DNA from 4 places in the Nonomuraea sp. NPDC059023 genome. Region 1 is predicted to be linked to each of the others. Evidence: riboswitches for the same ligand, from Rfam matches in the RefSeq annotation. Region 1 holds a riboswitch; each other region holds the start of a gene.
What was found. A riboswitch is a leader RNA that binds a small molecule or an ion and turns the genes downstream of it on or off. The one in region 1 is predicted to bind cobalamin.
Positions count from the first base shown of each region.

Region 2: linked by a shared signal. The riboswitch ahead of cobN (cobaltochelatase subunit CobN) and the one ahead of ACFWYW_RS49250 (ABC transporter substrate-binding protein) in region 1 are both predicted to bind cobalamin.
Region 3: linked by a shared signal. The riboswitch ahead of ACFWYW_RS25385 (CbtB-domain containing protein) and the one ahead of ACFWYW_RS49250 (ABC transporter substrate-binding protein) in region 1 are both predicted to bind cobalamin.
Region 4: linked by a shared signal. The riboswitch ahead of ACFWYW_RS44680 (ABC transporter substrate-binding protein) and the one ahead of ACFWYW_RS49250 (ABC transporter substrate-binding protein) in region 1 are both predicted to bind cobalamin.

Region 1 covers NZ_JBHYIO010000045.1:31,056-33,246, reverse strand. The annotation lists gene ACFWYW_RS49260 (fumarate reductase/succinate dehydrogenase flavoprotein subunit) at 1-434, shown strand, start outside; gene ACFWYW_RS49255 (PepSY domain-containing protein) at 469-1,080, opposite strand; cobalamin riboswitch at 1,207-1,329, shown strand; gene ACFWYW_RS49250 (ABC transporter substrate-binding protein) at 1,369-2,191, shown strand, end outside.
Region 2 covers NZ_JBHYIO010000015.1:70,959-73,149, reverse strand. The annotation lists gene cobN (cobaltochelatase subunit CobN) at 1-891, opposite strand, end outside; cobalamin riboswitch at 922-1,127, opposite strand; gene ACFWYW_RS25350 (precorrin-3B synthase) at 1,119-2,191, shown strand, end outside.
Region 3 covers NZ_JBHYIO010000015.1:80,283-82,473, reverse strand. The annotation lists gene ACFWYW_RS25400 (YbaB/EbfC family nucleoid-associated protein) at 1-221, opposite strand, end outside; gene ACFWYW_RS25395 (sigma factor) at 310-627, shown strand; gene ACFWYW_RS25390 (hypothetical protein) at 576-848, shown strand; cobalamin riboswitch at 860-997, shown strand; gene ACFWYW_RS25385 (CbtB-domain containing protein) at 1,054-1,215, shown strand; gene ACFWYW_RS25380 (CbtA family protein) at 1,228-1,977, shown strand; gene ACFWYW_RS25375 (histidine phosphatase family protein) at 2,016-2,191, shown strand, end outside.
Region 4 covers NZ_JBHYIO010000037.1:74,219-76,409, reverse strand. The annotation lists gene ACFWYW_RS44680 (ABC transporter substrate-binding protein) at 1-1,097, opposite strand, end outside; cobalamin riboswitch at 1,229-1,425, opposite strand; gene ACFWYW_RS44675 ((2Fe-2S) ferredoxin domain-containing protein) at 1,484-1,867, opposite strand; gene ACFWYW_RS44670 (hypothetical protein) at 1,900-2,191, opposite strand, start outside.

The sequences.
Region 1 (2,191 bases):
TGGTGGCGGCCGCCGCCGGTGACCCGTCGCGGGAGGTACGGGTCTGGGTGGCCAAGGGGCTCGGCATCATCGGCAAGCCCGCGCCCGTGCTGGAGACGCTGGCCGCCGACGCCGACCCGCTGGTCAGGGCCGCCGCCCTGGAGTCGTCGGCCGGTGCGGGCGGGCCGCTGGTGGCGGCGGCCGTACAGGCGATGGACGACCCGCGGTGGCAGGTGCGGGTGGGCGCGGCCCGCGCGCTCGCCGCCGACCGCGCCAGCGCGCTGCCGCCGCTCGTGGCGGCGCTGTCGGACGAGAACCTCGACGTGCGCAAGGCGGCCGTGCTGGCGCTGACCCGCTGGGCCGGCACGGCGGCAGCGGGCGCGGCGCTGGAGGCGGCGCTGGGCGATCCGGACGCCGACGTGCGCGCTTACGCGCGACGGGCGCTGGCCGGGTAGCGCCGCCACGCCGCCTCTCCATCCCTCAGGCCGGTCAGCCGGTCGATTCCGGCTCGGCCGACGGCGAGACCACGCTGCCGTCGTCCGCGTTGACCTTGACCTTCGCCTTGGTGCCGTCGGCGGCGGTCACGTCGGCCTCCCAGACCACCGTGCCGTTGTCCCTGTCCAGGGACAGCTCGGTGATCTTGCCGTCCGGGTACTCGCCGGCGACCTTCTCCGCGGCGTCGGAGTAGCTGGTCTTGGCCGCCTCGGCGCGCGCCTTGTGCTTGGCCTTCTCCGCGTCGTCGTCGGCCTCCGCGGACGGCGTGCCGACGACCTTCCAGGTCATCGCGTCGACCCGGACCTTGCTCTCGGCGCCGTCCGCGCCGATGACGGTGACCTTCCACACGCCGTTGTCGGAGTCCAGGCCGGTGACCGTACCTTCGACGGAGGCCAGCGCGGCCTCGCCCGCCTTCTTGATGTCGTCGGCACCGGTACCGGCGCCCGGCGAGCCCATGTCGCTGGGATCGGCCGGCGGTGTGGCAGGACTCTGGACGGCGAGGCCGGCGGTGTTCTGGGCGCCCCCGGAACCGCAGGCCGCGATCGTGAACAGCGCGGCGGCGGCCGCGGCCGCGCGAATAGCGTACTTCTTAGAATTTTCCCCCATGACGTGCACGCTGCCCCGAATATCTCCTAGGCATTCCCGCAGGTCAGTAGATCATGAAGACGTACGGCCGGGCGGGCAGCGCTCCGGATATGCCACGATAGATCCCGAAATAGGCGACGGCGGATCGAGGAAGCCGGTGTGAACCCGGCGCGGTCCCGCCACTGTGATCGGCGAGCGAGCCCCGACGAAGCCACTGCCCCCGCGGGCGGGAAGGCCGGGGTGAGCGTTGACCCGAGAGCCAGGAGACTCACGCGGTCGCCACCTCACGACCTTGGGGCGGATCTCCCCATGAGAGGAACGGTGGACGGCATGTCCTTCCCCGCGAGCCCGCGCGCGCTCGTACCCCTGCTCGTCGCCTCGGCCCTGCTGGCCGGCTGTGCGAGCACCCCCGCACCCGCCGCCGAGCAGGCGGCCGGAGCCCCCGCCGGATTCCCCGTCACCGTCGTGAGCTGCGGCGTCAGCACCACCTACGAACGGCCGCCCCGCCGGGCCGTCGCGCTCAACCAGCACGCCACCGAGATCATGCTCGCGCTCGGGCTGGAGAAGTCGATGGCGGGCACCGCTTACCTCGATGACGCGATCTTGCCCGAGTACAAGGCGGCATATGACCGGATCAAGGTACTGGCCAAGGAGTACCCCTCCTTCGAGGCGTTGCTCTCGGCCGAGCCGGACTTCGTCTACGGCGGCTTCGAGAGCGCCTTCGACGCCAAGGAGGGCCGCGGCCGGGACGTGCTGGCCAAGTCCGGCATCGACACCCACGTCAACTCCGAGGAGTGCCCGAACGGCCCGGTCACCGCGGCCCAGGCCGAGGAGGAGATCCGTACCATCGGCCGCGTCTTCGGCGTCGGCGAGCGCGCGGAGCGGCAGGTCACCGCCATGCGCACCGTCCTGGACGGCGTCAAGAAGAAGCTCGGCGACGTCGAGCCGGCCAAGGTGTTCGTCTACGACTCCGGCGACAAGACCGCCTTCACCGCGGGCGGCGCCGGGATCGGCAACGAGATGATCAAGCTGGCCGGCGGCGCCAACCTCTTCGCCGACCTGCCCAAGGCCTGGGGAAACGTCTCCTTCGAGCAGGTCGCCGAACGCGCGCCCGAGATCATCGTCATCTACG
Region 2 (2,191 bases), on a different contig from region 1:
GCCGTCCTCGTCGATCTCCTTGAACGAGAACGGCACCGTGATGATCCGGCCGTCGAACTCGGGGATGGCCACCTGCGAGGCGGCGTCGAGCGGGGACAGGCCGTCGTCGTTGTCCTCCCACTCCTTCTTGCCGCTGGTCAGGCAGAGTCCTTGCAGGATCGGGACGTCCAGGGTGGCCAGCGCGCCGACGTCCCACGCCTCGTCGTCGCCGCCCGCGCCCGCGGTGGCCGGACGGGAGCCGCCCGCCGCCAGGACGGTCACGACCAGGGCGTCGGCGGTGCGCAGGACGTCCAGGAGCGCGGGCTCCGCCGTTCTGAGCGAGGAGCAGTACACCGGCAGCGGCCGGCCGCCGGTCTCCTCGATCGCCTGGCACAGGGACTCCACGAACGCGGTGTTGCCGGCCACGTGGTGGGCCCGGTAGTACAGGACGCCGATCACGGGGCCCTCGGTGGCCTTGGAGTCGCGCTCCAGCGGGCCCCAGGAGGGCATGGGGGCCGGCGGGGCGAAGCCGTACCCGGTCAGGAGGACCGTGTCGGACAGGAAGCCGTGCAGCTCGGCGAGGTTGGCGGGGCCGCCGTGCGCGAGGTAGGCGTGCGCTTCGGCGACGACGCCCGCGCTCACCGTGGACAGCTCCATCAGCTCGGCGTCGGGGGCCTGCTCGCCGCCGAGCACGACGACCGGGCGTGGACCGGCGAGCAGCGCGTCGAGGCCTTCCTCCCACGCGCGGCGGCCGCCGAGCAGCCGGACCACGATCAGGTCGACGCCGTCCACGAGCGCGGGCAGGTCGTCGGTGAGCAACCTGGCGGGGTTGCCCAGGCGGTAGTCCGCGCCGCTGGCGCGCGCGCTCAGCAGGTCGGTGTCGGATGTAGAGAGCAGCAGAACGCCAGGCACGCCGCAGTCCTCCCTCGGGGTCCTCGCCCCGTTCGCAGGTGTCGCGACGGCAGGAGTCTCCTGGCTCCCGGATCGATGCTCACCCCGGCCTTCCCGCCCATCGCTGGACAGTGGCCTGTGGTGGGGTTCGCTTCCCGGTCACAGTGGCGGGACCGCGCCGGTTTCTCACCGGCTTCCTCCCATTGCCGTCGCCTAAGGGTGAGCCTACTGGCGTTACCATCCTCATCGTGTCCATAGCCGACTTTTCCGGACGTCTCCGCCCAGATGCCTGTCCGGGAGCGCTACAGACGCACGCCGCCGCGGACGGCCCGCTGGCCAGGATCCGCCTGCCCGGCGGTGCCATCACCCCAGCTCAGCTCCGTGAACTGGCCGCCTTCTGCACGAGCGGGATCGAGCTGACCTCGCGCGCCAACGTCCAGGTGCGCGCCGTGGAATCTCCGGCGATCTTCGCCGATCGGATGGCCGCTGTGGGCCTGCTGCCCTCGCCGACGCACGAGCGGGTGCGCAACATCGTCGCCTCGCCGCTCGGCGGGCGGCTGACCGGCTTCGCCACCCACCCCCTCGTCGAGGCCCTGGACCGCGCCCTGTGCGCCGACCCCGCCCTGGCCGAGCTGCCGGGCCGCTTCCTGTTCGCCCTGGACGACGGCACCGGTGACGTCGCCTCGCTGGGCGCCGACGTCACCCTGGTCGAGGACGGCATCCTGCTGGCCGGTACGCCCTTCGCGATCCCCGGCGCCGGGGTGGACACCCTCCTGGCCGCCGCGCGAGCCTTCCTGGCCGAGCGCGCGGACAGCGGCGCCTGGCGCATCGCCGAACTCCCCGACGGCCCCGCCCGCGTCGCCACCCACCTCACCGCAGCCCGCCTCACCGCCACCCGCCTCACCGCCATGCGCGTCCAGGCCGGCACCGCCGCGAGCGCGTCCCCGGTGCGGGCGCGCGGGGCCGGGGTGATCGCGCTGCCGGACGGCCGGGTGGCGGTCGAGGCCGTGGTCCCGCTCGGGCGGCTCACCGCGGCCCAGGCGCGCCTGCTCGCCACCCTCGATGTCCCGGTACGGCTCACGCCGTGGCGTACCGTCGTGCTCCTCGACCTCGCCGAAGAGCCCGACCTGACCGGATCCGGCCTGGTCACCGACCCGGACTCGCCCTGGACAGGGGTGAGCGCGTGCACCGGCAGCCCCGGCTGCGCCAAGTCCCTGGCCGACGTCCAGCACGACGCCGCCCAGTGGGTGGCCACCCGTGAGCGCCGCCCGGAACTGCCCGTCCACTGGGCGGGCTGCGAGCGCCGCTGCGGCCTGCCCAA
Region 3 (2,191 bases), on a different contig from region 1:
GCCTGGAGGACGGCGGCGGCCAGCTCGTCGGAGCCGAGCCGCATGGCGCGGGGGTCGATGGTGAGCCCGGCCAGGGCGCCGGTCATGGTGGCCTCGGCGACGACCCGGCCCTCGGCGGCCTCACCGCGGCCGCGTACCCGCTCGATCTCTTGCTGGAGTCCCTGGAGTCGGGCGATCTCCCCGTGGAACTCGGCGAACATCCGGTCCAGCTCGTCTGTCATTCGGCCCAACGTAGATCGTGGCACCGGCAATGGCAACTGAACTAGTAGGTAAAGCGTTTCACCTCACATTCAACAGAATCCGGCCTCCGTGCGTCTGGGATGTGATGGACCGAGGAAGGGTGAGGCCAGGGTGGACGACTTCGCGGCGTTCGTCGCCGAGCGCGCCGACGCGCTCCTGCGCTATGGATACGTGCTCAGCGGCAACCCGCACGACGCGGCCGACCTGACCCAGGAGGCGCTGATCAGGTTGCATCGGGCCTGGTCGCGGGTGCGCGGCAAACGCGCGCGGGCGAGATCTGGGTGCGGTGCGGCGTGCTCACCTGCGTCGGCCACAGGCCGGACCGGACCGTTTTCATGCGCCTGCGCGACGGCACCCAGGAGCGGGACCTGCCCGAGGCCCCTGTGATCGGACTCGCCGCGGACCGGTTCATGACGGTGCGGTTCGACTCGGCCGGCGGCGGTCAGGCGCTGCTCGACCTGGCCACGGGCCGCTCCGGAGACCTCGGCACCCGGCCCGGTGACGATGGCGGGATGCAGATCGTTCAACCGGGCGTCGGCGACGGCCGGCTCGTTCACTATCCGCTCGGGGGCAAAACCGTGATCATCGACCTTTCGAAGATCACGTGACTGTTGACGAGAACCGGAGGAAAGGATACGTTCCGGTAGATTTCACGGCTGTCAGGGGAAATCCGGTGAGATGCCGGTGCGGACGCGCCACTGTATCCGGGACGTAGATCCCGGGAGCCAGGTCACCTAACGGCCGTGACCTCACCTGTTGGGACGCGTCATCCCTGAGGAGGCCTTGATGAGTGGTGGGACCACTTCGACGTCCGTGCCCTTTCCCCGTTTGCGGCCCTGGTTGCTGAGCGTGCCGTTGTTCCTGTTGATCGCGTACCTGGTTCTGATGGACAACGGCGCGGTCTCGCAGACCGGTACCTTCCTGCACGAGCTGATGCACGACGGGCGTCACCTGCTCGGCGTGCCCTGCCACTAGGGGCCGGGCACGATGGTGCGCACCCTTGTGGTCAGAGGTCTGCTCCTGGGCCTGCTGGCCGGACTGTTCGCGGGCGCCTTCGCCTTCCTGGCGGGGGAGCCCCACGTGGACAGCGCGATCGCCTTGGAAGAAGCCGCGGCGGCGGCAGCGCCGGCCGCGCCGGCCGACGATCATCATGGTGAGGAGGCCGAGGTCAGCCGGCCGGTGCAGAAGGCCGGGCTGTTCCTCGCGACGGGCCTTTACGGCCTCGCCGTCGGCGGCATCTTCGGCCTGGTCGTGGCCGGGCTGCGCGGCCGGGTCGGCCCCAGGTCGGACCCCGCGCTCGCGTTCGCCGCGGCGGGCACGGCCTTTCTGGCGATCGTCCTGCTGCCGTTCCTGAAATATCCCGCCAACCCGCCCGCCGTCGGCGACCCCCACACGATCGGCAGCCGGACCCTGCTCTACGTGGTCATGGTGCTGGTGGGCCTGGCCGCCGTCGCCATCGCGGTCGCGAGCGGGCGCCGGGTCACCGGCGGTCCGTGGGCGCGCTGGAGCGTCACCGTGATGACCTTCCTCGTGCCGGTGGTCGCCGCGCTGGCGCTGCTGCCGCGGGTCGACGAGGTGCCCGCGGGCTTTCCCGCCACGTTGCTTTGGGAGTTCCGGCTCGCGTCGCTGGGGACGCAGCTGGTGTTCTGGGCGGCGTTCGGGGCGCTGTTCGCCTGGGCGGGCGAGCGCGCCGCCCGCCGGACCACCGCCGCCGTCCCAGCCGCCGCACCGAGCTGAGCGGAGTGCTTTTCGTACGGCATGCCAGCACACCAGGCATGCGCACAGCCTGCTTCCCCGCACCGGAGCAGGCCGATCGCGCCAGCCTGGCGAAGGCCGCCCTTCTGGCCGGGACCGCCGACCTGGCCAGGACGGCGTCATACGCGGGACCCGGCACCCGGCCCGAGCTCCGCGAGCTCCGCGAGCCCGGCGAACTCCGCGAGCCCGGCGTGTC
Region 4 (2,191 bases), on a different contig from region 1:
AGGTCGGGGCGGGCGACGCCGCGTTCGTAGAAGTCGTTGCCGCCGCCGGGTCCGAGCGCCTTGTTCGACGACCAGATCTCGCCCGAGGTGAAGGCGGCGAACTTGGCGTAGCGCGGGTCGGCCTTCTCCACGTCCGATAGGCCCTTCCACTCAGCGGCGGTCGCGAGCCAGACCTTGGCGTCCTTGGCCTTGGCCAGCACCGCCTCCAGGTCCAGCGTGCTGCTGCCGGGGCCGGGGGTGTCGGCCCAGGCGTAGCTGCCACCCGCGTCCTTGATCAGCTGGGCGACGTAGCTGCCGCCGTTGGCGATCGACCACTGACCCTCGTACATCTGGCCGGGCAGCACCGTCACCGGCGTGACCGCCTTGACCTTGCCCGTCAGCGCCCGGTAGTCGCTCTCGATCTTGTCGAACACCTGGGTCGCCTGCTGCTCGGTGCCGGTCAGCGCGGCCATCAGCTTGATCCATTCGGCGCGGCCCAGCGGGGAGCTCTCCAGCCACTCGGCGTTGGCGACGATCTTGACACCTGCCTGGCGCAATGGGCCGTAGGCCTTGTCCTCGGTGCCGCCGGTCATCAGCACGCCCGGCTTGGCGGCGATGACCTTCTCGGTGTCGACCTCCTGACCCTTGGCGTACTCGGTGATGGCGCCCTCCTTCACCTTCGCCAGCACCTGTGCCGAGGTGATGAACCCGGCGGAGGCCACGCCTTTGAGCCGGTCGAGCACGCCGAGTTCCGTGACGAAGGGCAGGTGTGTGGTGGAGGCCGAATACAGCGACTCGATGGGGGTCTCGACCACGGTGGCCCCGGCCACCTTCGGGTCGGGCGTGCCGCAGCGCAGCAGCACGTACGTCTCCGGCTTGGCACCGGGTGTGGGCTGCTTGACGGTGATCGTCTGGTAGTGCCTGGCGTAGGTGAGGGTGAAGTTGCCGGCGTGCTTCAGCGTCTGCTTGGCCGGGAAGTAGTCCTTGGCCGGGTCATAGGCGGTGACGCAGCGGCCGTCGGCGGCGGCCGATGGCCTGACGGGCTGGGCCGTACCCGCGCAGCCGGTGACGAGCGCGAGGGCGAGCAGTGCTCCGCCGACAGGGCGAAAGAAACCCAACGGATTCTCCTGGAGGGGAAGGCCGCGACCGCCATTCCTCGACAGCGATCACGGCGTGCGAGGGGGCGGCGCTCCAGGAGGGAGACGGTCGTGCTCACGGTCCATCCTCTCTTGGGGAGATCCGCCCCAATTTCTCGAGGAGGCGACCGCGTGAGTCTCCTGGCTCTCGGGTCAGCGCCTACCCCGGCCTTCCCACCCACGAGAGGCAGTGGCATTGTCGGGGCACGCTCGCCGATCACAGTGGCGGGACCGCGCCGGATTCACACCGGCTTCCTCGTTCCGCCGTCGCCTACGCCGATATCGTCGCACACGTCTTCAGGACTTATCCGGGCGAAGCCGTGTCGAGGGGAACCGGCCTTGACCAGCCCACGATTCCTCGTGCACGACTAGGACTCTCCAAGAAACGCAATGAGCTCGGTCCGGTCCGATGCCCGTGGGCGAAGACGTCGAGGCGGTGTGAAGCGGTGCAGTTCGAGGATGGGCGGCAGCGGGACCAGTCCTGGGCCGCCGGCGCTGATCCAGTCGGCGACGTCCGTGGTGGCGCCCTCGTCGTTGACCAGCGCAAGCCACACCGGACGACCGCCGGCGGCCCGCCCCTCCGGCGTCGGCTGCACGATGACGACGTTGGCCTGGTCGCACACGTCGAGGCAGTCGGTGACGCGGACGTCGGAGACCTCCGCCAGCCGGCGGATCTGCTCGTCATGGTCGAGGGCGGGCACCTTCCGGACGCTGCCGCAGCAGCAGTCCCGGCACACGGTGATCCTTTTCACGGATTCCTTTCATGAGTACGACAGGGTGTGACTCAGCAGCGCTCGCCGCCCCCACCGGCACGCCAGGAGTAGCAGGCGGGGATCATGACCGGGTTCAGCGAGATCAGCCGGACGCTCCGGCCGATCGGAGTGGGAAAGTCGACGCCGACACACCAGGGCTTGGGGGTGTCGCCGCTGCAGTTGGGGCTCTCTCTCTTGATACGCAACGCCTGTGCGGTGAGGTTCATGTGCGACAGTACGGCGCCGCCGTGGCCGCCCCAGGTGTCGACGGTGTAGGTCGTCCCGCCGTTGAGCTGGTGGGCGTTCCAGGAGCCGACGGTCATG